3 regions of the Chryseobacterium sp. R2ACT005 genome follow, and region 2 is predicted to be linked to each of the others. Evidence: riboswitches for the same ligand, from Rfam matches in the RefSeq annotation. Region 2 holds a riboswitch; each other region holds the start of a gene.
What was found. A riboswitch is a leader RNA that binds a small molecule or an ion and turns the genes downstream of it on or off. The one in region 2 is predicted to bind S-adenosylmethionine.

Region 1: another riboswitch for S-adenosylmethionine. It lies ahead of ACPF63_RS18870 (alpha/beta fold hydrolase); the one in region 2 lies ahead of ACPF63_RS19655 (SusC/RagA family TonB-linked outer membrane protein).
Region 3: another riboswitch for S-adenosylmethionine. It lies ahead of ACPF63_RS23045 (TonB-dependent receptor plug domain-containing protein); the one in region 2 lies ahead of ACPF63_RS19655 (SusC/RagA family TonB-linked outer membrane protein).

Annotation. Positions count from the first base shown of each region.
Region 1 covers NZ_CP188192.1:4,109,597-4,120,149, reverse strand. Annotated here, with positions in the region: gene ACPF63_RS18895 (hypothetical protein) at 1-464, shown strand, start outside; gene ACPF63_RS18890 (AAA family ATPase) at 575-1,606, shown strand; gene ACPF63_RS18885 (DUF58 domain-containing protein) at 1,682-3,004, shown strand; gene ACPF63_RS18880 (OsmC family protein) at 3,032-3,451, shown strand; gene ACPF63_RS18875 (MGH1-like glycoside hydrolase domain-containing protein) at 3,522-6,137, opposite strand; SAM riboswitch class I at 6,326-6,432, shown strand; gene ACPF63_RS18870 (alpha/beta fold hydrolase) at 6,499-7,443, shown strand; gene ACPF63_RS18865 (ACT domain-containing protein) at 7,443-8,981, shown strand; gene ACPF63_RS18860 (O-succinylhomoserine sulfhydrylase) at 9,093-10,253, shown strand; gene ACPF63_RS18855 (four helix bundle protein) at 10,283-10,553, shown strand, end outside.
Region 2 covers NZ_CP188192.1:4,272,143-4,282,695, forward strand. Annotated here, with positions in the region: gene ACPF63_RS19655 (SusC/RagA family TonB-linked outer membrane protein) at 1-2,723, opposite strand, end outside; SAM riboswitch class I at 2,807-2,905, opposite strand; gene ACPF63_RS19660 (type II 3-dehydroquinate dehydratase) at 3,149-3,556, shown strand; gene pckA (phosphoenolpyruvate carboxykinase (ATP)) at 3,638-5,254, opposite strand; gene ACPF63_RS19670 (GYDIA family GHMP kinase) at 5,382-6,287, opposite strand; gene fabD (ACP S-malonyltransferase) at 6,298-7,173, opposite strand; gene ACPF63_RS19680 (LysM peptidoglycan-binding domain-containing protein) at 7,245-9,203, opposite strand; gene bshC (bacillithiol biosynthesis cysteine-adding enzyme BshC) at 9,242-10,553, opposite strand, start outside.
Region 3 covers NZ_CP188192.1:5,012,733-5,023,285, forward strand. Annotated here, with positions in the region: gene thiH (2-iminoacetate synthase ThiH) at 1-235, shown strand, start outside; gene ACPF63_RS23035 (HesA/MoeB/ThiF family protein) at 380-1,090, shown strand; gene ACPF63_RS23040 (outer membrane beta-barrel protein) at 1,276-3,501, opposite strand; SAM-I-IV-variant riboswitch at 3,621-3,718, shown strand; gene ACPF63_RS23045 (TonB-dependent receptor plug domain-containing protein) at 4,017-6,761, shown strand; gene ACPF63_RS23050 (DUF5694 domain-containing protein) at 6,875-7,714, opposite strand; gene ACPF63_RS23055 (TonB-dependent receptor domain-containing protein) at 7,740-9,863, opposite strand; gene ACPF63_RS23060 (sensor histidine kinase) at 10,055-10,553, shown strand, end outside.

The DNA.
Region 1 (10,553 bases), 160 kb from region 2:
TTGTATCCAACAAAAGTTCAGCATCACGCTTCTTCATGAGATTTGTATTGTCAAATCCGGCTTTAAAGTATGCCTGGTGGGTGCTTTTGGGTGGACTTGTCCTTTTTATTTTCTTTAATGCGAAAAGAAAACAGAGAATAGTACCGGTAACAGAGCCACTAAGGAATACTTCTCTGGATTTTGTGAAAAGTATTGGAAATCTGTATCTTCAGGAAGGTGATTTTCATGATATGATGGCCAAGAAGGCACAGTATTTTCTGAACAAAGTGAGGATGGATCTGTTGATAGATACCCAGAATTTAGATGAAGAATTTGCAAAAAAATTACAGCTGAAAACCGGGAAAACCATGGAGATGATCAATGAAGCGATAACGCTTGTAAAAAAAGCTCAGGACCCTTACGCCAGCGTAATGAAGGAAGACCTTACAAGGATCAATAAGCTCCTTGATGAAATATTTAAATAATACAACAATATAATGATGTAACAAGTACCAATGCTAATAATGACTTTTCCAGGAAGAGATTTGATTATTACATTGACAGCCATTGTTAGATCGGCAAATTAAAATTTATTATGGAAAACTTTGATAACCCTAATATAGAAAACCAAAGCTCTATAGACCTTAATAAGCAGGAAGAGCAGTTTCAGTCGAGAATAGATATGATCGAACTTCGTGCAAGCCTGGAGAAAGTAAAATCTGAGATCGGAAAAGTAATTGTAGGGCAGGAGAGGATGATTGAACATCTTTTGGCAGCGTTACTTTCAAACGGTCATGTTTTGATTGAAGGAGTTCCGGGAGTAGCGAAGACAATCACCGCAAAATTATTAGCCAAAACCATTGACGTAGGTTTCAGCAGAATTCAGTTTACTCCGGATCTTATGCCTTCCGATATCTTGGGGACATCCATATTCAATGTGAAAAATTCAGAATTTGAATTTAAAAAAGGACCTATCTTCTCCAACTTCATCCTGATTGATGAGATCAACAGATCGCCGGCAAAAACGCAGTCTGCATTATTTGAAGTAATGGAAGAAAGACAGATCACCATGGATGGTACCCGTTATATTTTGGAAGAACCTTTTCTTGTTATTGCTACACAAAACCCTATAGAACATGAGGGAACGTACAGACTTCCGGAGGCTCAGTTAGACCGTTTTTTATTCAAAATCAATGTAGGGTATCCTACTCTTGAGCAGGAAATCGCGATCATTAAAAATCAGCACGAAAGTAAAAAAGAAGATAAAACAGAAGGCGTAAACCGCGTGATCACAGCTGGACAGCTGAAAAATTACCAGAATCTGGTAAAAGGAATCATTGTGGAAAGTCAGCTGATGGAATATATTGCTAAGATTATCATCAATACAAGAGAAAACCAATTCTTATATCTGGGAGCTTCACCGAGAGCTTCATTAGCACTTCTTACAGCATCAAAAGCATTTGCAGCGCTGAGAGGAAGAGATTTTGTGACTCCTGAAGATATCAAAGAGGCAAGCTATGCTGTTTTAAGACACAGAGTCATCGTATCTCCGGAAAGAGAAATGGAAGGTCTTACTGCAGATGAAATTATCCGCCAGATTTTAGAAGGAATAGAGATTCCGAGATAGGTTATTAGATAATAGGTGGCAGGGCAATAATCCCTAATCCCTTTTTTCTAAATCCTAATCCCTATACCCTAACCAATGAAAAACTTATACATCAATACACGTTTCTTTTTTGCACTCATCGGAGTGGGGATTCTGTATGTCCTGGCATTTTTCTTTCCGGTGCTGATGTGGGCAGCCCATATTGCACTCCTGATTTGTTTTCTTGCAGCAATAGTAGATTTTCTATTGCTTTTTAATCAAAAGAATGCATTACAGGTTCAAAGGATTCTGCCGGAAAAACTTTCCAACGGAGATGAGAACTTTGTAAAAATTGACATCAAAAATAATTATAGCTTTACCATATCCACTAAGATTATTGATGAAATTCCTTTTCAGTTTCAGAAAAGAGATTTTTTGATTGAAAAACAGATTTCTTCAGGTGCGAATACATTCTTTCAATATTCATTAGAACCTAAGGAAAGAGGAGAATATCATTTCGGAGGTTTGAATATTTACGCATCTTCACCATTAGGTTTAATTTCAAAAAGATTTATTTTTCAGAAGGATGCTATGCTTCCTGCTTATCCATCCTTTATTCATCTCAGAAAATATGAGCTGATGGCCATTCAAAGTGAATTTTTATTAGGTGGAATCAAAAGAGTCAGAAAGCTGGGACACACGATGGAATTTGAGCAGATCAAAGAATATGTTCCCGGAGATGATATCAGAACGATCAACTGGAAAGCGACGTCGAAGACGAACCGTTTGATGGTAAACCAGTTTCAGGATGAAAAATCACAGCGTATTTTTATGCTGATTGATAAAGGAAGAACCATGAAAATGCCTTTCAACGGACTAAGTTTACTGGATTATTCCATTAATGCAACGATGGCATTGTCTCATATTATTTTGAGAAAGGGAGACAGAGCCGGTATGATGACCTTTTCCAAGAAAGCTGAAAATAAAATTGCAGCCGATAATAAATCCGGGCAGCTGAAAAAAATCTCTGAAGCGCTTTATAATATTAAAACAGATTTCTTTGAAAGTGATTTCAACCGCCTGTATCAGGATGTAAAATATTCTATCAATCAAAGAAGCTTAATTCTGCTTTTTACCAACTTTGAAACATTGGACGGACTGAACCGACAGCTGAAATATCTACGTGGAATCGCAAAAAACCATTTGCTGGTAGTTGTATTCTTCAAAAATTCAGAATTGCAGACGCTGATCAACAAAAATCCTGAAAATATGCAGGAAATCTATGATGAGATCATTGCTGAAAAATTTGAATTTGAAAAGAAACTGATCATTCAGGAACTCCGCAAATATGGAATCTATACTGTATATACACTTCCGGAAAATTTGAATATCGATGTTATCAATAAATATCTGGAGATAAAAGCGAGAGGAATTTTATAACTTTGCAGAAGCAATAAGCAATAAATAATGAAAATTACACTTAACAGAATAAACGACGATTTTTTATTTGAATGTACAAATGCTCAGGGAAATTCTATTCTTCTGGATAATACTTCCCAGCCGGGAGCAAAAGGCGTTTCTCCAATGGAAAGTGTGCTGATGGCAGTAGCAGGCTGCAGCGGAATTGATGTGGTTTCTATTTTAAAGAAGCAGCGTCAGAACATTACAGACTTCCAGGCAGAGGTAGAAGGAGAGAGAGTACAAGTAGATGATGCAAAACCTTTCAAGGCTATTAAGGTGAAATTTCTTTTAGAAGGTGAAATTGATCCTAAAAAAGCGTTGAAGGCAGCAGAACTTTCTTTTGAAAAATACTGTTCCGTATCAAAAACGTTAGAACCGAATGTAGAAATCGGATATGAAGTCTATGTAAACGGAGAAAAAATTTAATCTCTTATTTAAAAATAGAAAAAGCCGGATGACTCATCCGGCTTTTTTATTATTTATTACTCATTGCTGATTAAAAGGTAAGTCTTGGTTTTATCAGTTTCGCCACAGTGGCAGTCCATCCTGTCTGGTGAGAAGCCCCTACACCACGGCCGTTATCGCCATGAAAATATTCAAAGAAGGTGATATAATCTCTGAAATGCTCATCGTAATTGAATTTTGGATTGCCTCCGTTGAAAGCCCTTTGCCCATGTTCATCCTTTAAAAATATTGAACAGAGCCTTTTGCTGATATTCTGAGCGACTTCATCAAGATTTCTTTTATCGCCGCTTCCTGTTGGAAATTCTACCTTAAGACTGTTTCCATAATAATAATGAAAACGCTGCAGGCTTTCAACAATCAGGAAATTGATAGGAAACCAGATCGGCCCACGCCAGTTGCTGTTTCCACCAAACATTCGGCTGTCACTTTCTGCAGGAGTATAGTATACCATATTTTCGGCTCCATGCACAGAGAATACAAAAGGATTTTCTTCATATACTTTAGACATAGCACGGATTCCGTAAGAGCTTAGAAATTCTTTTTCATCAAGCATTCTTGTAAGAACCTTTGTTAATCTGTTTTTACGTAAAATACTCATCAGATGTTTTCTGCCTTGTCCCTCCTCATCCCAATGAGAAACGAGCTTGGTGAGTTCCGGTTTATTTTTTAGGATCCATTCCATTCTGGTTTTGAAATTAGGCATCTTTTCCAACAGCCTGTGATCCACAATTTCTACTGCGAATAAAGGAATTAAGCCGACAATACTTCTTAATTTCAAAGAAACACTGTCTCCGTTTCCAAGCTGCAATACATCATAGAAGAATCCGTCTTCTTCATTCCACAAGCCTTTTGTTCCTTCACCCAGGTTTTCCATAGCTTCAGCGATATAAAGATAATGTTCAAAAAACTTGATCGCCATATCCTCATATACCTGATAATATTGGGCAAGTTCCATCGCAATACGCATCATATTCAATGCATACATCGCCATCCAGCTTGTTCCGTCTGCCTGTTCAAGATGCTGACCGTCCTTTAGTTCCATATTGCGGTCAAAAGCACCAATATTATCGAGACCAAGGAAGCCGCCTCCGAAAATATTTTTACCATTTTTATCCTTTCTGTTGACCCACCATGTAAAATTCAGCAACAACTTCTGAAAGACTTTTTCTAAAAATAATAAATCCGGCTTTCCATTGTTTTTTTCATCAATCTTAAAAACACGGAAGCAAGACCAGGCATGTACAGGCGGGTTCACATCGCTCATGTTCCATTCATAAGCAGGAAGCTGTCCGTTAGGATGCATGTACCATTCTTTGGTAAGTAATAAAAGCTGTCCTTTGGCGAATTCCGCATCTATAATGGAGAAAGGGACGCAGTGAAATGCCAGATCCCACGTAGCATACCATGGATACTCCCATTTATCAGGCATGGAAATGATATCCTTATTATGAAGATGATTCCATTCTGTATTTCTTACATATTCGTTGAAATTTCTTGGAGCCTCAAAATTGGGATCTCCTTTCAACCATTTTCCGATATTGTAATGATAGAACTGTTTATTCCAAAGAAGCCCTGCAAAAGCCTGTCGCTGAACATTTCTTTCATCTTCATTTACTGTATCATTCTGAATATCGTTATAAAACTCTTCAGCTTCAGCTTGACGGATATTGAAAATATGATCAAAACTGTCAAAAGGTTCATCCATTTCGTCAGGAGACAACCTGAACTCAAAAACTTTTGATTCCCCAGCATCAATAATTTCATCAATAAGAAAAGAAGCTTTTGTTCCTCTTTTTTCTGGATTTACAGTATCTCCCTGATGAATAATAAAATTATTAATTCCATCTTTGAAATAAGTATTCTCTGCTTTGGGAGCTCCGTAAAGTTTGGAAGTATTGGTTTCATTATCACAAAATACACTCTGTGCATTTGAGTTTCGGGAATATAGCTTTTTGATCGAAATACTGTCATGACCAATATTAATACTTCCGTCATGAGACGCATTGACCTCTCCTTTATAAGTATTGTATCCCCATTTCCAGTTGTTTCTGAACCAGATTGTGGGAGCTACCAGAATAGGAGCCTCATGCTGGCTTCGATTACAAACGGTGACTCTGGCTAAGATATCGTTGTGATCGGCTTTACAGTATTCAATGAAAATATCAAAATATTCATCGTTATCAAAAATTCCGGTATCGAAAATCTCATATTCCGGTTCCTTTTTGCTTCGTTTTCCATTTTCTGTAATAAGATCATCGTAAGGAAATTCATTAATCGGATATTTATACACCATTTTCATATAGCTGTGGGTAGGTGTATTGTCCAGGTAATAAAAGATTTCTTTGATGTCTTCACCATGATTTCCCTGAGGGTTACTCAATCCGAAGAATCGTTCTTTTACCATTTTATCTTTCTTGTTCCAGAATGAAAAAGCAAAACAAAAAAGTTGCTTTACATCAGAAATTCCGGCGATGCCTTCTTCTCCCCAGCGGTAAGCATAGCTTTCAGCATTATTATGATTGGTAAAATCCCAGGCATTCCCGTTTGAGCTGTAATCTTCACGTACATTTCCCCACTGTCGGTTGCTTACATAAGGTCCCCAGTTTTTCCATTTAGTATCTTGTAATCTTTCTTTTTCGGCGGTCATATCTCATCATTTTTCCATACGAAGTTAGTTTTTTTGAAAAATAATTCCAATTTTTTTCATCTGAACAATTATTAATATAGTTTTGAAATACTTGTATTTAAGGGCTTTTTTAAATATTAAAATAATTTTTTTTTGAAATTAAAAGAAAAGAACTATCTTTGCACCATTCGTTCATTCAAATATTGAAAATGTTATCAAGAAAGGTTGAGGGATTAGACCCTATGAAACCTTAGCAACCCTTTGCGCAAGCAAAGAAGGTGCTACGTTCTACCAAAGTATTTTGGACAGATAACTTACTGAAGTTCTTTTCAGCCATTTCCTGTGGCATTTTCAATTGTATTTGTATTAAAATATAATAGAATTGAAAACAGAACTAAACTATATAAATCTTTCGTATCAAACCAATTCCCAAAAGGAATACCATATCCCGTTAAGCTATCAGCTTTTTGGGAAAGATCTGTTTACAGCACCCATTGTTTTAATCAATCATGCACTTACCGGAAACTCAGATGTATCCGGAGAAAAAGGTTGGTGGAAACAATTGGTAGGAGAAAATCAGATTGTTGATACCAATCAATATACGGTTCTGTGTTTCAATATACCCGGAAACGGTTATGACAATTTTTTAATTGAAGACTATGAAGATTTCACGCCTTCAGATATCGCTGCGATATTTCTAAAAGGGCTTGAAGCTTTACATATCAAAAATCTATACGCCATTATTGGAGGCTCTCTGGGAGGAGGAATTGCCTGGGAAATGCTTGCCAAGCAGCCGGATCTTGCAGAAATATTTATTCCTATTGCCTGTGATTACAGAACACATGACTGGCTTCATGCACAATGTCTGGTTCAGAAATTTTTATTGAATGATAAAGAAGAACCACTACAGAAAGCAAGAATTCATGCCATGCTGTGTTATAGAACACCACAGTCGCTCAATGACAGATTTCAAAACCAATATAACCAGGACAAACAATGTCTGGAATCAGAAGATTGGTTGGTTTATCATGGTAATGCACTAAACGAAAGATTTAGTTTAAAAGCGTACAAACTGATGAATCATCTCTTGATGAATATTAATGCTGATGAACGATCACTGGATAAAATACAGGCACGAATGCACATGATCTCCGTAGATACAGACTTATTCTTTCCTGCTTCTGAAATCCGAATGTGTTTTGAAAACTTAAAAAAGAAAAATAAGAATGTTTCTTATCACGAGATCCAATCTATACACGGGCATGATGCCTTCCTAATGGAATATCAACAATTAAATAATATCATTAAAAACATTTTACAGAAGTAATGAAAAATGCTAACGAAATAAAATTTTTGAAGAACAGATCAATCATCAAATTTGAAGGAGAAGATTTCCTGGGAGAAATCGGGATTGACGGACGAATTTTTAAAGCGCTTACCTTAGCGCGTATCAGTGTAGGAGTAATTTCCCAACAGGCCATAGAAAACGGAATTTCTATCTTGGTTCAGGAAATTGATGCAGAAAAAGCAGTTGCTTGTCTTATTGATGAGTTTGAAGCAGAAAGAAAATCTGGAAAAGTTTCTCAGATCTATAGTATTAATAATGTTTCTGTGATCGGTTTTGTAGCAGAAGATTTCAATAAAGTATTTGCTGAGCTGGCAAGAAACAATGTTTTCCCATTACTTTTGAATCAGGTTGCGGGAGAAAACAGAGTCAACATCGTAGTAACTTCTTCACAGGATGAAAAAACCAGAAATATCATCGAGTCTGAAATTTTCAAAAAGCCAAAAACCGTTCATCTGGCGATCATCGGACACGGGAATGTAGGAAAAACTCTGATACAACAGGTATTGGAATCTTCAGAAGAAATAAAAAGACGTAAAAAAATAGATCTTAAAGTTGTTGCAGTGGCCAATTCAAAGAAAATAGCTTTCAACAAAAAAGGATTTGATGCGAATTGGAGCGATGAGGTTTTGACTGCAGAACATCCTTCGAGTGTTCAGGAGCTGATTAATTTCTCCAACGAAAACCAGCTGGAGAACCTTATCGTTGTTGATAACACGGCAAGTAAGGATTTTGTGAAAAACTATCATGCTTTGGCAGAAAACGGATTTGATCTGGTTTCTTCAAACAAGATTTTTAATACCCTTCCGATTGAAGAATACAGAAAACTAAGATATACGTTGAATAAAAACAACAGACGTTATCTGTATGAAACCAATGTGGGGGCAGGTTTACCATTAATTGATACGATTAAATTATTACACCTTTCAGGAGAAAATATCACAAGAATCAAAGGAGTATTCTCCGGAACATTAAGCTATGTTTTCAACAATTTTTCTTTAAGAGACGATAAATTTTCAACCATCATCAATGAAGCTTTGGAAAAAGGATACACAGAACCGGATCCAAGAGAAGACCTATCGGGAAATGACGTAGCAAGAAAATTATTGATTCTGGCGAGAGAATTAGACTTAATCAATGAATTCGGAGATATCAATATTCAAAATCTGGTTCCGGAAAGTCTGCTTGAGGTTTCAAAATCAGAATTCCTTTCAAGACTTGAAGAACTGGACGAAGAGTATCAGAAAATAAAAGAAAATCAGGCGCCTGGGCATGTATTGAGATATGTAGGTGATTTGCATGGTGATCTGCAGAAAGATAAAGGTGAGTTAGATGTAAAATTGATTTCTGTTCCGGCAACTTCAGCTTTAGGACAATTAAAAGGTTCAGATTCAATCTTTGAAATTTACACAGAAAGCTATGGTGAAAATCCTATTGTTATCATGGGAGCAGGAGCAGGAGCACAAGTAACAGCCAGAGGAGTATTCGGAGATATTCTAAGAGTAAGTGAAACTAAATAATATTTAATCTAACATCTATCAATTTGGCAGTGTAACCATAACGACAATTGTCATTCTGAGCATAGCGAAGAATCTGATGGTTACAATGTAAAATTGATCAATTAAAACTATATGGAAAATTTTGAAACATCAGCAATAAGAACCCAGACTGAAAGAAGTCAGTTTGACGAGCATTCTACACCATTATACCTTACTTCCAGTTTTATATTTCAGGATGCGGAAGATATGAGAGCAAGCTTTGCAGAAGAAAAACCAAAGAATTTATACAGCCGTTTCTCTAATCCAAACGTAACAGAATTTACAGATAAGATTGCTAAGATGGAAGGTGCAGAAGCAGGATATGCCTTTGCTACAGGAATGGCTGCCATCTATTCTACATTTGCTGCATTATTGAATGCCGGAGATCATATCGTGAGCTGCCAGTCAGTTTTCGGATCTACGCATACTTTATTTACGAAGTATTTCCCGAAATGGAATATTGAAACTTCTTATTTCAAAGCAGGAGATGCTGAGAATGTTGAACAATATATCAAGCCCAATACAAAGATCTTATATCTTGAAACTCCTACCAATCCGGCTATTGAAATTCTGGATCTTGAGTTTTTCGGACAGATTGCGAAAAAGCACAACCTTATTTTTATTGTAGATAACTGCTTTGCAACACCTTATCTTCAGCAGCCGATCAAATATGGTGCAGATATTGTTGTACATTCAGCGACGAAATTGATTGACGGACAGGGAAGAGTATTAGGAGGAATAGCAGTAGGAAAAGAAGACCTGATCAGAGAAATTTATCTTTTCGCAAGAAATACAGGACCTGCATTATCTCCTTTTAATGCCTGGGTATTATCAAAAAGTTTAGAAACATTGGCGATCCGTGTAGAAAAGCACTGTGAGAATGCATTGAAAGTAGCTGAGTTTTTAGAAAGTCATCCGAACGTAGAATTAGTAAAATATCCATTTCTGAAATCCCATCCAAGTTATGAAGTCGCTAAAAAGCAAATGAAGCTTGGAGGAAATATCGTAGCATTTGAAATAAAGGGAGGGATAGAAGGCGGAAGAAACTTTTTAGATAAGATACAAATGTGTTCGCTGTCTGCTAATTTAGGTGATACAAGAACGATCGTTACCCACCCGGCATCTACAACCCATTCTAAATTATCCGATGAGGAAAGAAATGAAGTAGGTATTACGGCAGGATTGGTTCGCTGTTCGGTAGGTTTGGAAAATGTAGAAGATATCATAGCAGATCTGAAACAGGCTTTAGATTAGTTAATCGTTGACAGTTTATAAAAAACCAAATGAATAGAGAATACACAGAATTAGCAATTTGGATGGAGGGAAGAAAGTTGGTTAATCTAACTTATATCCTGACTGCCAACTTTCCTAAAGAAGAATTATTGGCTTTAACAGGTCAGATAAGAAAAATGGTAACTTCAGTTTCGTTCAATATAACGGAAGGAAGTAGAAGGCTGAATCCCGAAGATACTTTACCGTTTCTGCAGATTGCCGGGAAATCTCTTTATAAACTGGAAACTCAATTCCATTTGGCTTCAGACCAACAATATATTT
Region 2 (10,553 bases):
CTCGCATACGTTCCGGAGTATAAGAATCTTGAAGATGTTGAGGTCCAGTTATTCGTTGTTGTACTTAATCCAGGAACATCTGTATAAGGATTTTCAGGGGTCCATCTGTTCAGCATTTCTGCGCTCCATACACGTCCGCCGGAACTTCCGTTATGCATGATGGAAGTATAATCGGTATCCAGAATCTTCCCACCGATTTTGAATGTCAGCAATCCTGAAAAATCAAAATTTTTGTAGGTAATGCTGGTACTGATTCCTCCGGTCAGTTTAGGCAAAGCAGAACCCTGCAAGAGTTTTGTTGCTTTTGAATATTCTGAGGTAGTTCCTTCTACTGAATTTCCGCTCGCATCTGTAGAAACCGTTTTCCACAATGGTTTTCCATTGCTTGGATCTACCCCGCCCCATTCAGGGATAAAGAAATCATACACAGAGCCCCCTACCGTTAATAATTTACTTCCCACCACAAGGGAACCGCCAGGCAACTTGGTAACTTTATTGTTTAAGGTACTTAGGTTTACATCTACATTCCATTGGAAATTATCATTCTTAATGGGGGTTGTGAATAATGAAAATTCAAATCCTGTATTTTGAATAGTTCCGATATTCGCCGGATAATCGCTGATTCCCAACGACGGCGCAACCGGCATATTAAACAGAAGATCCTGGCTTTTTCTTTTGAAGTATTCAATATTTCCTTTAACTCTGTTATTCAGAATAGCGAATTCCAATCCTACATTTAAATTAAGGTTCGTTTCCCACTTCACATTATTGGTAGATGTTTTTTCAAGTGTTGTTCCCGGTTCTCCACCAAGACTGATAAATCTGTACAATTCCTGATATGCATAATAAAGCGGTTGCCCGTTTGGCCGAAGTAATTTATCATTTCCTTGTCCTCCATAGCTGGCACGCAATGTCAATTGGTTAAAGACATTCAGGCTTTTTACGAATTCTTCATTTGAAATTTTCCACGAACCACCCACTGACCAGAATCTCCCCCATCTGTTATCCTTCGCAAATCTTGAAGAACTGTCTGCTCTTCCTGATGCAGACAGGAAATAAGTATTATTGTAGTCATACTCTACTTTTCCAAGGAAACTCAATAAGCTCAATTTATTACTGTTCCCACTGAAGCTTCCCAGTAAAGAAGCAGCATCCGGTTCATAATAATAAGGGAGAGAAAACTGGCTTCTTGTTCCGGAAATCGTCTGATAGTCATATTTATAGAATTCATGTCCTGCTAAAGCATTTACATGGTGTTTTCCAAATTTCCTATCGTATGTCAGAATATTACTGGTTGTATAAGAAAGTGTTCTGGTATTGGTTTTCGTTACTGAACCTCCAATCTCAGCGCCTTGTCCCAGCAATGGATTTGAATAATAATGTCCGTTGTAATTCACCAGATCAACAGAAAAGCTTGTCTTGAATTTCAATTCCGGTAAGAAAGTAAATTCCATGAATCCTTTCCCTGAAAAGTTATCTTCTTTATTTTCGTTTTTGTCTAATGGCAGGGTTGCGGCCGCATTCTGATTCTGAAGGGCACTTGTAGGTCTGTATTTTCCAAAATCATAAATCGGGTTTCCATCAGCACCCAAAATGTAAGTTCCGTCATCATTTCTTTCATAATAAGGATAGAATGAAGGAATAAATCTTGCCGCATTGATGATATTACTTGAATTGGAATCTGAAGAAGTGGGTGCCTGCTGAATACTGTTTGTATAGCTTAAGTTTACCCCGACATTCAGCCATTTTTTTACTTCAGAATTGATCTTTAACCTGGTATTGTATCTTTTATATCCTGATTCAATAGCCATTCCCTTATCATCAAGATAGCCCAATGAAAAGAAATAATTGCTCTTATCACTTCCTCCGCTGATATCAAGATCTACCTGATTTCTTGAAGCAACTCTCTGCAAAATATCCCTCCAGTCGTCATTCCAAAGTGGTGATGCTCCGGGTAATAATTTCCCATCGGTTCCCACCGGTTTTGGATATCCTGTTCCATATGGATTGATCCCAAGTGTAGAGACAAGATTATCTGTTGCCATCTGTGCAGCCTGTTGAGAAGACACTTTTCCGGACTGATATCCGTTTCTCAAGGCTTCCCAATATAATTGAAAGTATTGATCTGTATTTACCTGTTCGTAATCTTTTACGGCTCTTCCGGAGAATCCCTGGCTGATATTAAAATTAACTCTAGCTTCTCCTTTTTTACCTGATTTTGTGGTAATGATGATAATCCCGTTTGCTCCTCTTGATCCATACAACGCACTCGCAGTGGCATCTTTCAAAACACTGATGGATTCAATATCACTTGGACTGATGGAGTTAATATTTCCGTCAAAAGGGATTCCATCTACTACATATAACGGATCACTGGAAGCACTTATTGAACCAACTCCTCTGATTCGGATGGTAGAAACAGCTCCCGGCTGCCCTGATGAGCTGGTAGTCTGAATCCCGGCAACCTGCCCTTCCAATGCCTTGGTAATATTGGTTACAGGTCTGTTGTTGATCTTATCGCTGGAAATGGTAGCAACGGAACCGGTATAGCTGTTTCTTTTTGCTTTTCCATAGGCTACGACTACAACTTCGTCAATTTCTTTTTCATGAAGACTGTCCTTTTCCGGCTTAGAACTCTGTGCATGTACACTGGTTACTCCCAGAAAAAATGCAGCAACCGGAGGTATCCAAGTTTTAGAAGCGAATAAATTTTTGCTAATCATAATCAATTTCATTTATCATATATTAAAATTTTGTCCTTTGCAGAAAAGTCAGCAAAGGGCATCGATAAATACGATAAACCAAATGCTTATTTTTCCTTAAAAGGCTGAACGTAACACCTTGCCCAATGGGTAGGTTGTCAAGATTTCACAGGGTCAGTTCCCTCCATCTTTCTTTATAAGCCGATCGAAATATGGTTGCAAAGCTAAAAACTTTTAGTCTACAAAACAAGTAGACTTATTATTTTTCATGATAAATTTTCAAAAATTAACATAAGATTTTAATAAAACCCATTACTGTAAGGAGTTGCAATCATTACCATTTTATCAAACATGATAAATATCATTATTAATAATACAATTGAACGAACGTTAATTTGTGCGGAAATTTTGAGCATTTAATTAAAAAAAGTTTTTAATTTTATAGTATGAAAGTTTTGATTATAAATGGGCCTAATCTCAATCTTTTGGGCACCCGAGAACCGGAAATTTATGGAAATGTTTCCATGGAAAGCTATTTGGAAATTTTAAAATCCGAGTTTCAGTCTCATGAAATACAATATTATCAGTCAAATATTGAAGGAGAGCTTATCAACAGGCTTCAGGAAGATGATTTTGATGCAGTAGTAATTAATCCGGGAGCATTCACCCATTATTCCTATGCGATTGCTGATTGTCTAAAAAATATCAGAAAACCAAAAGTAGAAGTTCATATCAGCAACATCTATAAAAGAGAGGAATTCAGACAGAAGTCTGTGACAGCTGCTAATACGGATGCAGTTTTATCTGGCTTTGGAATGGATGGATATAGATTGGCTATATTAAGCTTAAAGTAATTTTCAAATAATATCTGCGAAAAATTAGAAATAAAAAAGCCTCATCAATGATGAGGCTTTTCCTTATGTTATAGAGAACTATTAGATAGTCTGTTCCTGTAATTGAGGTCCTGAAGCAACTAATTTCTTACCTTCTTCAGTATCACAATACTGCTCAAAGTTTTTGATATATCTTGAAGCAAGATCTTTTGCCTTTTCTTCCCATTCTGAAGCGCTTTCATAGGTATCTCTAGGATCTAAAATACCTGTAGAAACGTTTGGCAATTCAGTAGGAATCTCAAGATTCATGATTGGAACCTGAGTTTTAGGAGCGTTATCGATAGATCCGTCAATGATTGCATCAATGATTGCTCTTGTATCTTTCAGAGAAATTCTCTTTCCCGTACCATTCCAACCTGTATTTACCAAATAAGCTTTAGCACCGTGTTCCTTCATTTTACCGATCAATGTTTTAGAATACATTGTTGGGTGTAATGTAAGGAATGCTTCACCAAATGCAGGTGAGAAAGATGGTTGAGGTTCTGTAATTCCTCTTTCCGTTCCAGCTAGTTTTGATGTATAACCGCAAAGGAAGTGGTATTGAGCCTGATCTTCATTCAAGATGGAAACCGGAGGAAGTACTCCGAATGCATCTGCTGAAAGATAAACAATCTTCTTAGCATGTCCTGCTTTAGAAGGCAATACAATTTTGTTGATATGATAAATTGGATAAGAAACTCTTGTATTCTCAGTGATTGATCCGTCTGTGTAATCTGCTACTCCATTGTTCACAACAACGTTTTCAAGAAGTGCATCTCTTTTGATGGCAGCAAAGATATCCGGTTCTTTTTCTTCAGATAAGTCGATAACTTTAGCGTAGCATCCACCTTCATAGTTAAATACTCCGTTGTTATCCCAACCATGCTCGTCATCACCAATAAGATATCTTTTCGGATCTGCAGACAGAGTCGTTTTTCCTGTTCCTGAAAGACCAAAGAATAAAGCTACATCACCTTTTTCTCCTACGTTAGCAGAACAGTGCATTGAAGCCATACCTTTTAATGGAAGGTAATAGTTCATCATGGCGAACATCCCTTTTTTCATTTCACCTCCGTACCATGTACCTCCAATGATCTGTAGTTTTTCAGTAAGGTTGAACATGATGAAGTTTTCAGAATTCAATCCTTGAGCTTCCCAGTTAGGGTTTATTGTTTTAGAACCATTGATTACTGTGAAATCAGGCTCTCCAAAGTTTTCAAGCTCATAGTGAGAAGGGCGGATAAACATATTAGTAACAAAATGCGCCTGCCATGCTACTTCAACGATAAATCTTACTTTAAGTCTCGTATCTGCATTCGTTCCGCAGAATGTATCTACTACATAAATGTTTTTAGATTCAGCAAGCTGGTTCAGCACTAGTTCTTTACAAGAACCGAAAATTTCTGCAGTAGTAGGTAAGTTTACTTTACCATCCCAGAAAATTGTATCTCTTGTAACATCATCCTGAACAATATATCTGTCTTTAGGTGAACGACCTGTGAAAATTCCTGTTTTTACTGACACCGCGCCAGATTCCGTAAGTTCAGCTTTCTCAAATCCCTGATTTTCAGAAGAAACTTCAGCCTGGTATAATTCTTCATAAGAAGGATTATACACTACTTCATAGTTTCCTTTAATCCCCAATTTCTCTAAATCCTGGATGATTTTAGTGTTTTTCATTTTACTTATATTTTCTATTTCTTTATTGACTTCAACAAAAATAATATTAATTATTTGTTAAAGGTGGTTTAAATATACTGATATAAGTCAGAATGACAAATAAAAAAACAGGATCGTAATGGTTTGATTATAAATAAATTATATTTTCCCATTCAAAAATAGTTGTAAAACCTTTCTCCCAAAAATAGTTCTTGTAGTCCCCAAATTTGGCACTCATTACAAAATCTCCCCCCCATGCGCCTAAACTTTTGACAAAAGAAGGGCAATCTGAGAATATTTTTTCTTTAACTGTGGATATTTCAAGAAAATCAGCAATTTTACGCTCATGAATCATCATTAATTCGGAAAATTTTTCCAATTCACTGCATAACATTATTTTTTTTGTGATATTTGAAAATTCTTCAATCAATTCAGGAGACTTCTTTTTTGATTTATAAAAGTTGATCCCTTCTCTGCTATCCTGCTTCTGATTTAAATGAATAAAAATCAGCTCATTTTTAAATGAAGGATTGAAATTTACCTTCTCATATTTAATCTCAGGTTTGCTTTGGAATAGAACTGCAGATTTTTCTTTTGCCACTGCAATATCATATCCGCTTCCTCCTAAACTAATTGCATTAAGATGAAAAGGATCAATCTCAGCCCATTCTGCAAGATTGTTCATCAAAGTAGAACTGCTACCAAGCCCATAGTCTGCAGGAAACTGAAGATTAGTTTTTAAGTGGTAAGTAAGATTGAATTTGAATTTAGTATTAGAAAGCTGCTGAACATTCTTTAATGTTTTGACAATAAATTCAGCGCTTGATGGAATATTGGTTTCTAAGACCTGCCAGTTTTTATAATCAATGACCGCCTTCAACCATAATTTGTTTTGATGATAAGCCTCCCAAAGAATAAGTGACCTCTCATCTTCTTTTTCTTCAAAGAAAAACTCTTGTCCCAGCTTGGTAGGTACCGCTAAGACAAGAGCTCCGTCGATTGCGAAATATTCTGAAGTAAGCATAAGCTTGCCCGGTGAAAATATCGCGTTCATATATTTTTAGTTAGATTGCAGAAGCAGCATCTACTGATCCGTCAATTTTCTTGATCAATCCCTGAAGGGTTTTTCCTGGTCCTACTTCTACGAAGTTGGATGCCCCATCTTTAATCATATTCTGAACAGACTGCGTCCATTTTACAGGACCGGTAAGCTGATCGATCAGGTTTTGTTTGATTTCGTCAGGATTCGTTACCGCTGTTGTAGTGATATTCTGATATACAGGAATAGTTGCTTTTCTGAATTTTGTTTTTTCGATAGCTGCTGCCAGTCTTTCTTGTGCAGGCTGCATCAATGGTGAATGGAAAGCTCCATTTACTGGTAGTAACAATGCTCTTTTAGCACCTGCTTCTTTCAGTTTTGCACAAGCTTCTTCTACTGCTGGTGTTTCTCCTGAGATCACCAATTGTCCCGGGCAGTTATAATTTGCAGGAACAACAATTCCACTGATTTGCGCACAGATTTCTTCAACCTTAGCATCATCTAATCCTAAAATAGCAGCCATAGAACTTGGATTGGCATCACAAGCAGCCTGCATAGCTTTTGCTCTTTCGGAAACTAATTTCAAACCGTCATCAAAGGATAGAACTCCGTTGGCAACCAATGCTGAAAACTCTCCTAAAGAGTGTCCTGCAACCATTTCAGCACCAAGACCGTTTACGGCTTTTAATGCTGCTACTGAATGTATAAATATTGAAGGCTGGGTAACCTCTGTTTTTTTAAGATCCGCGTCCGTTCCGTTAAACATAATGGAAAGAATGTCGAAACCTAAAATTTCATTGGCAGATTCCATCAGATCTTTAATATCTTTTCTAGAATCATACAATTCTTTTCCCATTCCTACGAACTGAGAACCCTGCCCTGGAAATACAAGTGCTTTCATGTATTAAATTAAATATTATGCAAATATAACTATAATGTTAACAATATTCTTTTAAAGAGCAATAAATCATGTTAAGGTACCAGTCTGATTACTCTGTAACCCGTGTTTACATAAGCACCGTTAGCTTTAGATTTTACAAACTCAAATTTTGTAGCAAGCTGAGTCTGAACTTTATTCATCTGTTTAAAGATCTCACCTTTTTTATTTTCTCTGGTTAACATGTCATTGACAACATCAAAACCTACGATAGCATATTTTGGTGGAGTTTTACAGTATTTGCTTTTGTAAGCAGCCAGTATTTCTTTTTCAAAGGTACCGTCTGTATTAATCTTTCTATCCATCAGATAGACCAAACTAGCCTGGCTCAGCTCATCAACTTTTTTCTCAAAAGTTGGAGAATAGAACATACTGAACGCTTTCACGCCCTGTACTTCCTTAGAAATAGCAATAATTCTGTTGGCAAAAGCATCTCCTGCTGCATTATCATCATTAGCAAGAATAGCAATAACCGGTGCAGACTGACCTGTCATCATATTCTGATCAGGCTGAATATCCGCCGGAGAGTTGACAATAATGATATTAGGATTTTTCACAGCTTTTTCAAGCCCAGCTTTGATGTAATTGGCATTTTCTTTTTTGGTATCTGCCACTACATATATTTTCTGGTCAGAATAAATTCCTTTTACTTCTTCTACAATCTTATCAGCATACGTCTGATTGTTGGTTTCAACGATAATAAGATTATTATAGTTATATAATTCCGGAGTGTTGGCAAATGGTGCTACAATCGGGATTTTCTGATTTTTTGTAAAATCAAGAACATCAATTACATTAGATTTAAAGAAAGGTCCGATAATAAGATCTGTATTATCAGGGTTAATCTGTGTCAAAGAATTTTTGAATGATGCTTCATTTCCAGAATCTACTATTTTGACATCCAGTTTCTGTCCTCCTCTGGCATTCCTTTCAATAGCAAGCTTAGCTCCTGTTAAAAAGTCAAGTGCCATTGCTCTGTACTGCGTTTCGTTTGTGCTGTACCCGAATGGAAGCATTAGGATCACACTAAGGGCATCACCATTTTTCTTACTATATGCTGCATCCTGTTTTTTGATCTTTAAAACCATTCCGGTTTTCAACCCATGAGAAAGGTCCGGGTTAAGAGCAATAAGCTCATCTATAGAAACACCGAATTTATTCACGATGGAAAATACAGTATCTCCCTGCTGAACGGTATAGGTTACATAATCATCTCCTGCAACAACATTGGTAGAGGTAGTTGATTTTTCGTTCCCAGAATCCATTTTTGCTTTTGGATTTGCGGGCTCAGCAACACTATCAGTATGTGTGTTATTATTGGATGTTTTTATTTTAATGGTTTCACCAGGTTTAAGTCCTTTTTCTTCCAATCCTGGATTTAAAGCAAAAAGATCCTGCTGGCTGATTCCAAATTGTTTTGTAATTCTGTAATAATTATCTTTAGACTGGATTACATAGGACTCTCCTTCTACGGCTGCAGGTACTGTAGTTGTTACTACTTTTTCTACAGGTTTCTCCACAGGCTTTTCTGCTGTTACAGTCTGTTGTTGTGTACCACCATATTTTTTAATGCTGGCAAGAGGTAAGGTGATTTCATCTCCGATTTTCATGTGGGAATCCAGGTCAGGATTCAGTTTTCTCAAATCAGTTTCAGAAATTCTGTATTGTTTTGTGATGCCATAGATCGTTTGCTTTGGCTGCAAAACAATTTTACCCATGGAAGAAGTACTTGTATTTGAAGTTACTTTTTCTACTGGAGCTGTTTTTGTGACAACCGGAGTGGCTGCTTTCTCTGATTTTATAGTTAAAACATCTCCGATAGCCAGCTTGCCATCTTTATGTTTTGGGTTTAGCTTCAGCAATTCATCTACAGTCATTCCATACTTTTTGGCAATGTTGTAAGGATTATCACCTTGCACAACCGTATGTGATTTCTGGGCTGAAACTCCCAAAACCATACATAAACTGGATAGAATAAAAAACCTCTTTATCATATTCGATAATTATAATTTACAAAAATACTTCTTTAAAATTAAATGGCAACAATTATTAATTTGGAATCTTGAACCACCATTTCTTCCAAACAATTTTCAAGCCACGAATAACCATAATCTGAAAAGAATACACTAAAATTATAGACTCTCTCCTGCCATGTTTTAGCTGGATGAACATCTAAAAACAGATTTTCAAGTCTTTCCAGCAACTCATTTTGTTTTATTTTCTCAGCATGGAGCAGACGTTTTTTCATTCTTTTGAAAGACTTCAATTGTCTCACTTCTTCTGCCTTCACCATATTTCCAAATGACTTCTCAGTGGTTTCTGCCGAAGTTCTCAACGCTGAAAAACTGCTGATCAGCAACTCCTCTTTCTCGTTGAGTAATTGTAAAATCGGATTGTCTTTTAAAATTTTATGATTGGTGAGTATGGTAAAATTCTGGAAAAAGTCTTCTATTTTAAGATCCAGTTTCTCAATTTTCCCTAATGTTTTTTCTTTCAGGAAGAGCATCGAATTTCTTGGAATCAGTATAGGGAACGGAATAGTAATTTTTGAAAAATAATCTTTAAGTTCCAGCCAGTACATAATTTCAGCATTTCCTCCAATATAAGCCAGATTCGGCAATACATTTTCCTGATACACGGGACGCATTAAAGCATTGGGACTAAATTTTTCCGGATGATTTTCCAATTCAGCAAGTATTTCTTCTTCTGTAAACTGAATCGTTTTATCTACGATAATGTATTTCTGTCCGTTAAATTCAATTCTGTCTCTGGTTTCAGAAAGATAGAAAAGGTTTATTTCACGAGGATTTACCTGAACTTTCCCGTATTTTTCCGTCAGAAAATCTACTTTACTTTTAGATGTTTTCTGTAAACTGAAATGAAGAAGTTCATCTTTAAAGATCTCCTTCATCTGATTTTTAAGTTCTTTAGAATCTCCATCCAGAATCAAAAGTCCGAATTCTGAAAAGAGACGGTTGACAAGAATCTTAATTGCTTCCGTTAAAGTGTTTCCTGTCTTATAAGCTTCCTTCATCATTAAGATCAGCTCGGTTCCAAAAATGGAATCTTTGAATTCTTTTTCAAATTCAGAAATAAAATAGATATCGCTGACCTCAATTCTTCCTACCGGACCACCGGATTTCTCATTGGTCTCATAATAATTATTCTCGGTTTTAAAATGATTGATCTCAGCAAAATCATGATCTTCTGAAGCCATCCAATATACCGGAACAAAATTAAAATCCGGAAAATTTTCTTTCAGATAGGTACATGTCTTTATGGTCTGCAGAATTTTATAAACAAAGAAAACAGGTCCCGAAAACAGGTTCAGCTGATGTCCCGTT
Region 3 (10,553 bases), 740 kb from region 2:
TTCCATTTCCACCAGAGAAAATGAGGTCTTTAGAAATAATATTGTATCTCTTGGAGCTACAGCCATGAGTGCAGGCTCAAAAACCAATCCCGGAGGGTATGCTGTCGATAAAGAATCTCTGGAGCAGTTTGAAACCAGTGACGAACGAAGCATGGATGAGATCAGAACCATGATTAAAAAAGCGGGCTACGATCCTGTGATGAAAGACTGGGATTCCGTTTATAGTGGATTTTAAACTTTTAAACCATTAAGAACTTTGAAGAGCTGAAACTAAATTAAGAAAAATCGAAGATTTTAAGGCCATATCTTCTTAAAGCAAAGCTCAGCTTAATTTTCCTTAAAAACTTAAAGAATCTTAATGGTTCAATTATCATAAAGTATGAAAAAAGAAGATCATTTTTCACGGTACAGCCGGCAGATATTTATAGAAGAGATAGGACTGGAAGGACAAAAGAAACTCATGGCTTCAAAAGTCCTTGTCATAGGAGCAGGAGGTTTGGGAAGTCCCATTATTCAATATCTGGCTGCTGCAGGAGTGGGAACTTTAGGTGTTGCAGATTTTGATGAGGTTGAAATTCATAATCTGAACAGACAGATCATTCATACTGAAAACAGCGTAGGGTTATCCAAAGTGAAGAGTGCTGAAACATTTGTAGAAAAGCTTAATCATCAGGTTACATTTACAGGAATTGAAGAAAAAATAAATAAAAATAACGCTGAAGACATCCTTTCTCAGTACGATGTAATTGTAGACGGGTCAGACAATTTTTCCACAAGATATCTGGTGAATGATACCTGTATAAAATTGAAAAAAACGTTGGTTTACGGAAGTATTCTGGGATTCTCAGGACAGGTTGCCGTGTTCAATCATAATGGAAGTAAAAATCTGAGAGATCTATTTCCGGAACCTCCTTCTGATGAAGATATGCCGGATTGTGACAGTCTTGGTGTATTGGGAGCTCTTCCCGGAATAATAGGAAGTATGATGGCTCTTCAGACCTTAAAAATCATCACTGATCTTCCGGTAAGTGTCGATCAGTTGACATTGGTAGACACATTGAGCTGGAGATTTCAGACGATAGATTTTTGATCTAAATATAAACACTAATATCACTAATGTTTTCACAAATAACACCATTTTAATATCAATAGGAACGGGCTTTAGCCCGTTTTACTTTTTAGAATATCATCCATAGGCTTTAGCCAAAACCTATATTCCATACAAAAAAGAGGCGGTCACCTTAGGTGCCGCCTCTTTTGTTTTATCTCAAAAAATTATTGTGCCTGCTGCATTACGCCGCCGTTATCTTCTTTTTTAGTCTGGTTCAGGATATTTGGATCCTCTTTCGCCAGTTTATTTCTTGTCGGAATTTTATAGTTAATGGAAAATCCGAAATTCCTTGTGTCATACTTGCTGCTGATCATTACCGGAGTTCCTGATGGTGGATTAGAACGTACCTGCATCATCTGCCCGTTGAAAATATCATTCGCAAAAACAGAAAGCGTCAGACGGTTGTTCATAAACTTCTTCGTCAGCGTAATATCAAGAGAGTTGTTGAATGGTTTCTCTGCCGTGAAATAGAAATATCCTGCCTTTGGAGTCAGATAGCTGTAATTGGCTGTCATTTTGATGTCTTTAGGCAGAAGAATCTGAGTCATAATATTGAAAATCCAGAATCCTTTATTATTCAGATTGTCGATTTCATGTTTCTGGTAACCAGCATATAAGTACATGAAGTTAATTTTATCAGGATTAAAATCAAACTTCATGATTTCGCTCAAAGGCTTGCTGAAAATCATAAAAGGAACCGGTAATCCCACGTTGAAGTTATGAATTTTCATATTCGAAATATTCACCTGCTCGTTGTAGAGTTTTCTTCCGTCTTTTCGGATGATCTGTGCCACCTGATTGTTTGCTGAACTTACGCTATACCCGATAAATGCATAATCAAAAGCCGAAATTTTCAATTCATAATTATCAAAAATAGTAGGTTGTAGATTCGGGTTACCATTAACTTCCGTACTTGGTCCGGAGAACGTTACGTTATTCGGGTTCAGGGCAGAAATACTTGGTAAGCTGATTTTTCTGTTGTAATTCGCAGCAATATAAACCTGATTCATCATGTTATACTGTACACTCGCGTTCGGGAAAAACTTAAATTTATTGAAAGGAATCAAATTCGCTTCCACCAGTTTTGCATCTTTATCGAAATATCTTGTTACCCCCGAAATGTCATAGTTTTCCGCACGGGAACCCAATGTGAAGTCAAACTTTTTCAGTTTAGCCTGAAACTCCAAATAGGTAGAAGCAGTTTGTCTTTGATATTCAAGATTCGTCAAGCCAAAACTTTCCGTATCATAATCCTGTTTTTCATACAATCCTCCAAAGCTTACCTTTCCACCATCAAGAAGCTTGATAGGCTGGGCATAATCTACTTTAAAGTTGGCAATATTCATTACAGATTCATTGTTCAGAATATCTTTTAAGCCACTCATTGCACTGTTAATTGGTGGATTGGGAGCTGCAGCAAATATACCATCCTGAAAATAATTGTCCTGAGAGAATTTACTGTCTGATCTTGTGTAGCCGAACTGAAAGTCCAGTTTTTGAGATTTGTCAGCAAAACGTTTCTGATACGTTACAACAGCTTCCTGTCTCAAGCTATTGGTATGGGCCACATCAGAAGATGTATAAAAAGCTTCTCTTAAATCCTTTGGATTGTTCTGAAAAGGTAAATCTCCATGACCGTTACTTAAAGTATAATTGTCATTATTATTGTGGTAAATATCGTAGTTTAATAATAATCTGTCCTGTCCTAAATCAAAAGTCAATCCTGATTTTGCAAAATACCCTCGTCCGTATCTGTCGGTATGACTTGTTAAAAGCTCATCCTGTTGGCCGTTCAGCATACTTTCACGGTAGTTTTGACCAACATTCAGCTGCCATCCGAAATATTTATTTCTGGCATTTAAATTAACGGAGTTGGTCGTTCTGCTTCTGTATTGATCATAATTCGTAAAAGAATAATTCCCGGAATAAGTAGCAGTTAAATATTTATTGGCATTTTTGTTCGTGATGATATTCATGATTGCACCTCCGGATGTAGCCGGAAATTCAGCGCCGGGTTGAGTGATTACCTCAATTCTTTCTACAGAATTGGCAGGCATTCCTTCAAGAAAGGAGTTCAATTCATTGGATGTGATGTTCAGAGGTCTTCCGTTAAGATATACTTCCAGCATTTTTCCCTGGTACATCATTCCTGCGATGTCGGTAGATACCAGTCCAGGAAGCTTTTTTATTCCTTCTAATACGTTTCCGTTGTTCAGCTGAGGTTGCTCGGAAAAGTCAAAAATAGTACGGTCTGCCTTTTGTTCAACTGCTTTTTTAGTTTTGGTGATGACTACACCTTCAATCTGCTTTTCCTGAGGTTTATTGTTTTTTTCCTGTGAAAAGACAAAAACAGAGCTTAATAAGGATAACGCGAAAATCGTTTTTTTCATAATGTTTTTACTGATATCCGGTTAGACGCTGAAAAAGATAATTTGTTACGCTAAAATGTTGAAAATCGAAATTTTAGGTTAAATATTTTTTTATTTATGAAATAATTATATCTTTGCCGGGTAATTATCAAGAATCTCTAGATGGGATAGCAACCTGCAAAAACAAGCAAGGTGCTGCAATCGATAAGCCGGATCTTCCGGAAAAAATGTTTATCATTCTATCATTATCCCCATCTTGAATTTTTGTTTTAAAGTTAAATTCAAATGTTTAAAGACAAGGGAAATCTCCTTACATCAGTTATCTTTTATTCTTCGGATCATGAAGTGAATCTTCATTATTCCCATATGTTTTCATGCCATTTCTATATGCGCATGTGTTGTTGCTTCTAGCCTTTTCTATTTCTAAAAAATAATACAAACATTTCGAACATTTATGTAACCTTAAAATTTAGGGATACGGGATTTGTATTGCTCAAAAAACAATTTTTAACAACAAAAAGTAAACAACAAACAACATGCATAATTTCAGGAAAAAAATATTTGTTCCTTCTATTGCGCTTATTTCTACATTTTATTACGCACAGACGGACACGTTACAATCTAAGAAAATAGAAGATGTAGTCATCCTTGGATCAAGAGGTTCCGGAAGATCATTGACAGATACACCTGTTCCGGTAGACATCATTAATATATCAAAAATTTTAAAACAGAGCCCGACTAATAGTATCAGCCAGGCCTTAAATTATATTGTACCCTCATTTTCATCCACTTCTCACACGGTTAACGATGGAACTGACTTTGTAGATCCTGCTCTTTTAAGAGGTTTAGGTCCGGATCAGGTTTTAGTTTTACTCAATGGAAAAAGAAGATACCAGTCTTCATTGATTAATGTTACCCTCACACCGGGAAGAGGATCTGTGGGAACCGATCTTAATGCTATTCCAGCTTTTGCTTTAGAAAAAATTGAGGTTTTAAGAGATGGAGCTTCTGCCCAATATGGTTCTGATGCCATTGCTGGAGTCGTTAACCTTGGATTGAAAAAAAGATTAGGGCTTTCCGGACAGGTGTTTTTAGGTGGATATGCTTCACCTGTTGCCAATAATTTCTCCGGAGGAGTGGATGGACAGACCATTTCTGTAGACCTTAATTATGGAGCTAAAATTGGACAGACCGGATTTTTTAACGTTACAGGTTCTGCCCAATACCGAGACCCTTATTCCAGAGCCGGAGTAAGAGAAGGAGATATCTTCAATGCCTATAATGCCATTAACTATAGAGCATTACAGGATGGAGTGAATATTGATGGGTTGTATAAAAATATTACCAATACTTCCAATACTCAGCAGATTATCAATACAATTAAACAATATGCAGGTAAGGTTGGATATTTTGCACCGGATTTTCAGTCTCAGATTTCGGGAGCAAATAGTATTTCGGACCTTCAAAAATTATTAGGTAAAGATTTTACCTCCCAGGAACTTAATTACAGAGGATTAGAGAGAAAAGATTTCAGTCTGAGAGCAGGACAGTCTAAGCTGCAATCCGGACAGCTCTTCTTTAATTCTGAGATTCCTGTTAATGAGGAATGGAAGGTTTACTCATTTGGAGGTTACAGCTACCGCCTTGGAAATGCCGGAGGATTTTACAGACTTCCTAATACTGAAAGAAACATCAATGCAGTGACTCCCAACGGATATCTTCCTCAGATTGAAGCAACCGTAAATGATTATTCTCTCGCTGCAGGAGTCAAAGGGAAATGGAATGGCTGGAATGTGGACTTCAGTAATACATTCGGGAAAAACGTCTTCAGTTTTGGGGTGGTAAATACCTTTAATGCATCACTTACAGACAGTTCTCCAAGAACTTTTGATGCCGGAGGCTCTGAGTTTTCACAAAATACCGTCAATCTTGACTTTTCCAAAAAATATGATGTCCTGAAAGGATTGAACATTGCATTTGGAGGTGAATACAGACACGAAAACTATAAAGTAAATGTTGGAAAAGAAAATTCTTATGCTTCTTATGATATTTATGGACGTGTGGTAACCGCTAAAACCCCTGAAAATGAAAAAGCAACCGATTTCTTCGGAAATACAAGACCGGCCGGAGCTCAGGTTTTCCCAGGGTTTAGTCCGGAAAATGCAGTCTCCGGAAACAGAAACAGTATTGCGGCTTATGCAGATGCAGAGCTGGAGGTTACTGACGGATGGCTGCTGGAAGGAGCTTTACGATATGAGAATTATTCAGACTTCGGATCTACATTCAATTATAAGCTGGCAACCAATGTAAAGCTGGCTCCCAATCTAAACTGGAGAGGTGCTGTTTCTACGGGGTTTAGAGCACCATCTTTAGCACAAATCTATTATAGTTCTACTTCTACACTGATTCAACAGGGAAAAACTACACAGGTAGGTACTTTCAGAAACAATTCTGAAGCAGCACAGGCATTGGGTATTCCAAAATTGAAACAGGAAACCTCACAATCCTACAGCACAGGAATTACATGGAAGATTCCGTCATTAAGCCTGACTTTCACAGCAGATGCTTATTTAATAAAGATTAAGGACAGAGTAGTATTGACAGATCTTTTCTTCCGCCCTAATGGTAATTTTACCCCAGGTTCGGATCAGGCAGTTCTTCAGGACGCTTTTGATCTTGCAAGGGCAAGTGCTGCCAATTTTTTTGCCAATGCGGTGGACTCTCAGACGAAAGGGCTGGATATTACCATTTCTCAGAATTCAAAAATCTCATCAGGGATTTCTTTGGAGAATAACTTCGGCCTTAATCTTAATCAGACCAAAAGAATCGGAGATATCCATGCGTCACCTAAATTAGTAAGCCAGATTGATAATTATTTCTCAGAACCGAACAGAGTATATTTTGAAGAAGCTGTACCACGTGTAAAAGCTACCTTATCCAATACGTTAAGAGTTTCCGGATTTACTTTCCTGCTGCGTAATTCTTTCTTCGGTAAAGTGACGGATGCCGATGTTTTAGATGCTAATTTTGACGGAGTAACAGGAAGTACAGAGCACTTCGTACTTAATAATCGTTTGATAACTGATTTATCTGTAGGATATGATTTTAATAAAAATATTTCAGCAACTATCGGGAGCAATAATATATTGAATATACTGCCTTCTAAAAGCCCGAATATAAATTCATTAACAGCTGATAACCAGTTTGTATATTCAAGACAGGTTTCTCAGTATGGTATTGGTGGAAGGTTCTTATTTGCAAGAATTGAATTCAGATTCTAATAAATAAAGCTTAGAAAATTTAATAAAAAAACAGAGATATCTTCTCTGTTTTTTTATATTCTATTACACCATAAAGAATGAATTATCTATTAGGGTGATTATTCTAATTTTATTTATTTCAGTGAAGAAAATTCAATAAAATCATATTCGGCGGAAGAAGAGAAAAGCTGTCTTAGTACTGCTGCATGGCCATTTCCGGCTATCACAAGAATTCGGTCTTCGCTATTATGAGGAATTTTTTGAATATTGCGGAACATTCTCAGATTCCTGCTGTACCAATACGAGGCAAGCATATCAGCACCATCGTGTTCTCTTAGCTTAAAATCTCCGCTTAAATAAGCACCATATCCGTATTGATGACTTTCTTTTGAATTCATGTAGGTAAATGTGTCTAAAAGCGATTTGAAATTCTTAGGTTCAGAACTCTTGAAGAAGCTGATAAACTGTTGGGAAATTGCATCATCACTTTTAAAATCATAATCTTTGCAGAGGTTATTAAAAAATGTAGAATCTGTTTTCCCAAATTTTGTCTGGAGATCATTCCAGATAGATTCTGCATCTATACTGAACAGTTCTTTGATTTTGAGTTCATTGGCGATTCGCATAGCAAGCTGATAGCGTTCGTCCCTTTCTTCTCTGTGTTTTCCCTCACCATACTCCTTCAGTTTTTGGTTTGCATTCCAGTTTGGCCAGGCTTCAATAGCAATCTTAGTAGGTTTAAATTTCTTGATATATTCTACAAGTTCAGTAACTTCCTTTGCCGTTTTAGGTGAAAGAACATCTATCTGATCTCCCTTATTGGTTGTATGAGCATCAAGATTAGGATAGTCAAAGTGGAAAGACCCTACAACAAGGACTTTGGTTTTTGGATTTTTGAAATAGCCCAAAGGCTTCTTTTGAGCAAAAAAGAATGTGGGAATGCATAGTAGAAGAATATAAATGAAGGTTTTCATAGGTTTATTTTTTTTTGTTATTAAATTATTGAGCACGGTTTTTCTCTTCAAAATCCACCACTCTTTTATTAGATTTTACTTTCTGATTTCCAAAATTGTAAGTGATGCTGAGTGCCAGTCTTCTGGCATCCCAATAGTTGTTGAATGACTGTGTATTATCTGTGAAATACATATCTGCCTTAAAACCAGACTGCCTGAAAATATCACTCACCGAAAGGTTGACCTGAAGAGCCTTTTCCGCAAAACTCATCTTTACTCCTGCATCAATGCTTGCTCTGTTTTTTGCTGCAATATATCCGTCACGTGAAGGCAGATTCTGCCAGTAGTTGACAAACAGCATGAATGTTTTCGCCTTATTCAGCTGAAAAGTATTGTTGAGGGAATAATAAAATGACTGTCCGTTTTTAGGAACCAGATTGAATCTTGTAATCTGGGTCTCATTATAACTGAATGAAGTTGAGATATTACTTTCCCAGATTTTGAAAAACGTATCTGTGTAATTGAAATTGATCCCGTATACGTTCTGATTATAATAATTTTCATAGGTACTGGTAAGGTCAATGCCGTTCAGGAATGAAATCTGGTCAAAATTATTCGTAGTTCTCTGGTAGTAAAGATTCGCAGAAAATTTACTTTTAAAAATATAATTGAACTCAATATTATGATTAAAAGAGGGCTGCAGACTTGGATTTCCGGCATAATATGTATTAGGATTGGAATACCATCGGAACGGATCTAAAGCCCGGAAATAAGGACGGTTGATTCTTCGGGAATAATTAATGCTGAACTGATTATTTTCATTGGCTTTATAAGATAAATAAGCTGTCGGGAAAAACTTTCCGTAATTATTCTCAGATTTTGACTGTGTAGTAAGGGAGAAACCGCTGGTTTGTGAATATTCATAACGGAGTCCTGCCTTTACAGACCATTTTTCACCAAAATCTTTACTGGCACTGATATAAGCTGCATAATTCTTTTCGTTATAATCAAAAAGATTGCTCTTCGCAGGATCTGTGATATAATTTCCATTGATGAAATTAAAATATCCAATATCCGAATTATTGGAAAACTGGCTGTATTTCGTACCGGTTTCTAACTGAATTTTTTTGAAATTTAAAGTTAAGTCAGCCTGTCCGGAATAGATCTTATAATCTACCGAAGAAAGATTTCTCACGACCTGTGTTGCGTTGCTGGTGACATTTCTTGTTGTAAAATTAACTTCCGTATCAGGTAAATTTCCATAATAATTGGCTCCGAAACTTAGCTTATGCTCTCCAAATTTCTGGTCAAAATACAGATTAAGCATTTGGGTTGTAAAAGGAGAACGATGCTTTGAATCCGTCTCTGTTTGTAAAGTAGGCGTACCATCTGTAAAGTAACTTTGTGTTGAAGTGATATCCATATTCGTATGCCCCTTTGTAATATCGTATACCAATCCGATATTGGAATTTTTAGAAAGTGAATAATCAAAATTGGCATTCAGACCGAGCCCGTCATTCATATCCCTTCTGTCATCCTTGCTGACAGAAGAACTTTGGCCAATAATATTATATTTTTCTACTGATCTTTTATCTCCGTCATAGCCCATTACTTTTACGGAGGCTTTTATTTTTTCATTCTGATAATTCACTCCTGCCACACTGCTGAAGCCGGCATATGTTTTTTGAGTATAACTGGTCGTCAGATAACCGTTCCATCCAAGATTCTGATTCTTTTTAAGGACAATATTAATGATTCCGCTATTTCCCTGTGCTTCATATTTGGCGGGTGGAGTGGTGATCACTTCTATTTTCAATATATTTTCAGAGCGAAGATTTCTCAGATAATTAATCAGTTCAGATCCGGAAAGATTCAGCATCCTGTCATTCACCATCACAGAAACTCCGTTTTTTCCGGTAATAGAAAGAAGACCTTTATTTTCATCCACCTGTAATAAAGGAGTGCCGGCTAAGACCTCGGTTCCCGAACTTCCCTGTGAAAGCATAGAATTCTGAACATTATAAACCAGGCGGTCCACTTTACGCTCTACCAGAATTTTTTTGCCATTCATCGTTACTGCCTCAATTTTATTGACGTTAGCAGTGTCTTTTGTTTGTGCTGTTGTAAAAGAACAAGCAAGGGCGGTTATAAATAAAAGGTGCTTTTTCATAGGTTAGTAATGACAGATTAAATGATGTTTATGTTGAATTTCTCGAACAAAAGTATAGGAAGAGCCTTCCATTGGAAATAGCATTTAGATGAAGCCTGAGATTATACATGTCAAAATAGTTTCGTCGGAAAAAAACAGGTTTTTATCGAAAAGGGTTGATGAATTGCGGGAGTATAGATTTATATTTGAATATGAATAAAAAGCAAATTATCTGGCTTCAGATTTTTTATTGGAGTTTCAATTTTATAGGAAACAACATTACACCCTATTTCTTTTTTCCTGAGCGGAGAGGATTTGAATCGTATGTGCTGAACTTTACTTATTTTATTACAGAAATCTCTACTTTTTATCTTTTGTATCTGGTTATTATTCCGAAAGTATTAAATCTGGAGAAACTTTATTCTGCCGTTTTAGTTTTTTTGATCTCTATTTTAAGCTTTGGTGTAATTCGGTATGGAATAGAAGAAGTGCTGCTTCCTATTACCCTTGGATTCAGAAATTATAATAAAGATACCGGACTTTTATATTATTTGACGGATAATATCTACAATGCATCATTGACTGTTTTCATTGCAGGAATCCTGTGGATCCTAGAGAAATATGGTGTTGCCGAAAGTGACAAAAAGCAGCTTTTGATTGAAAAAAAACAGGCAGAACTTCAGGCGTTGAAAACCCAGATCAATCCTCATT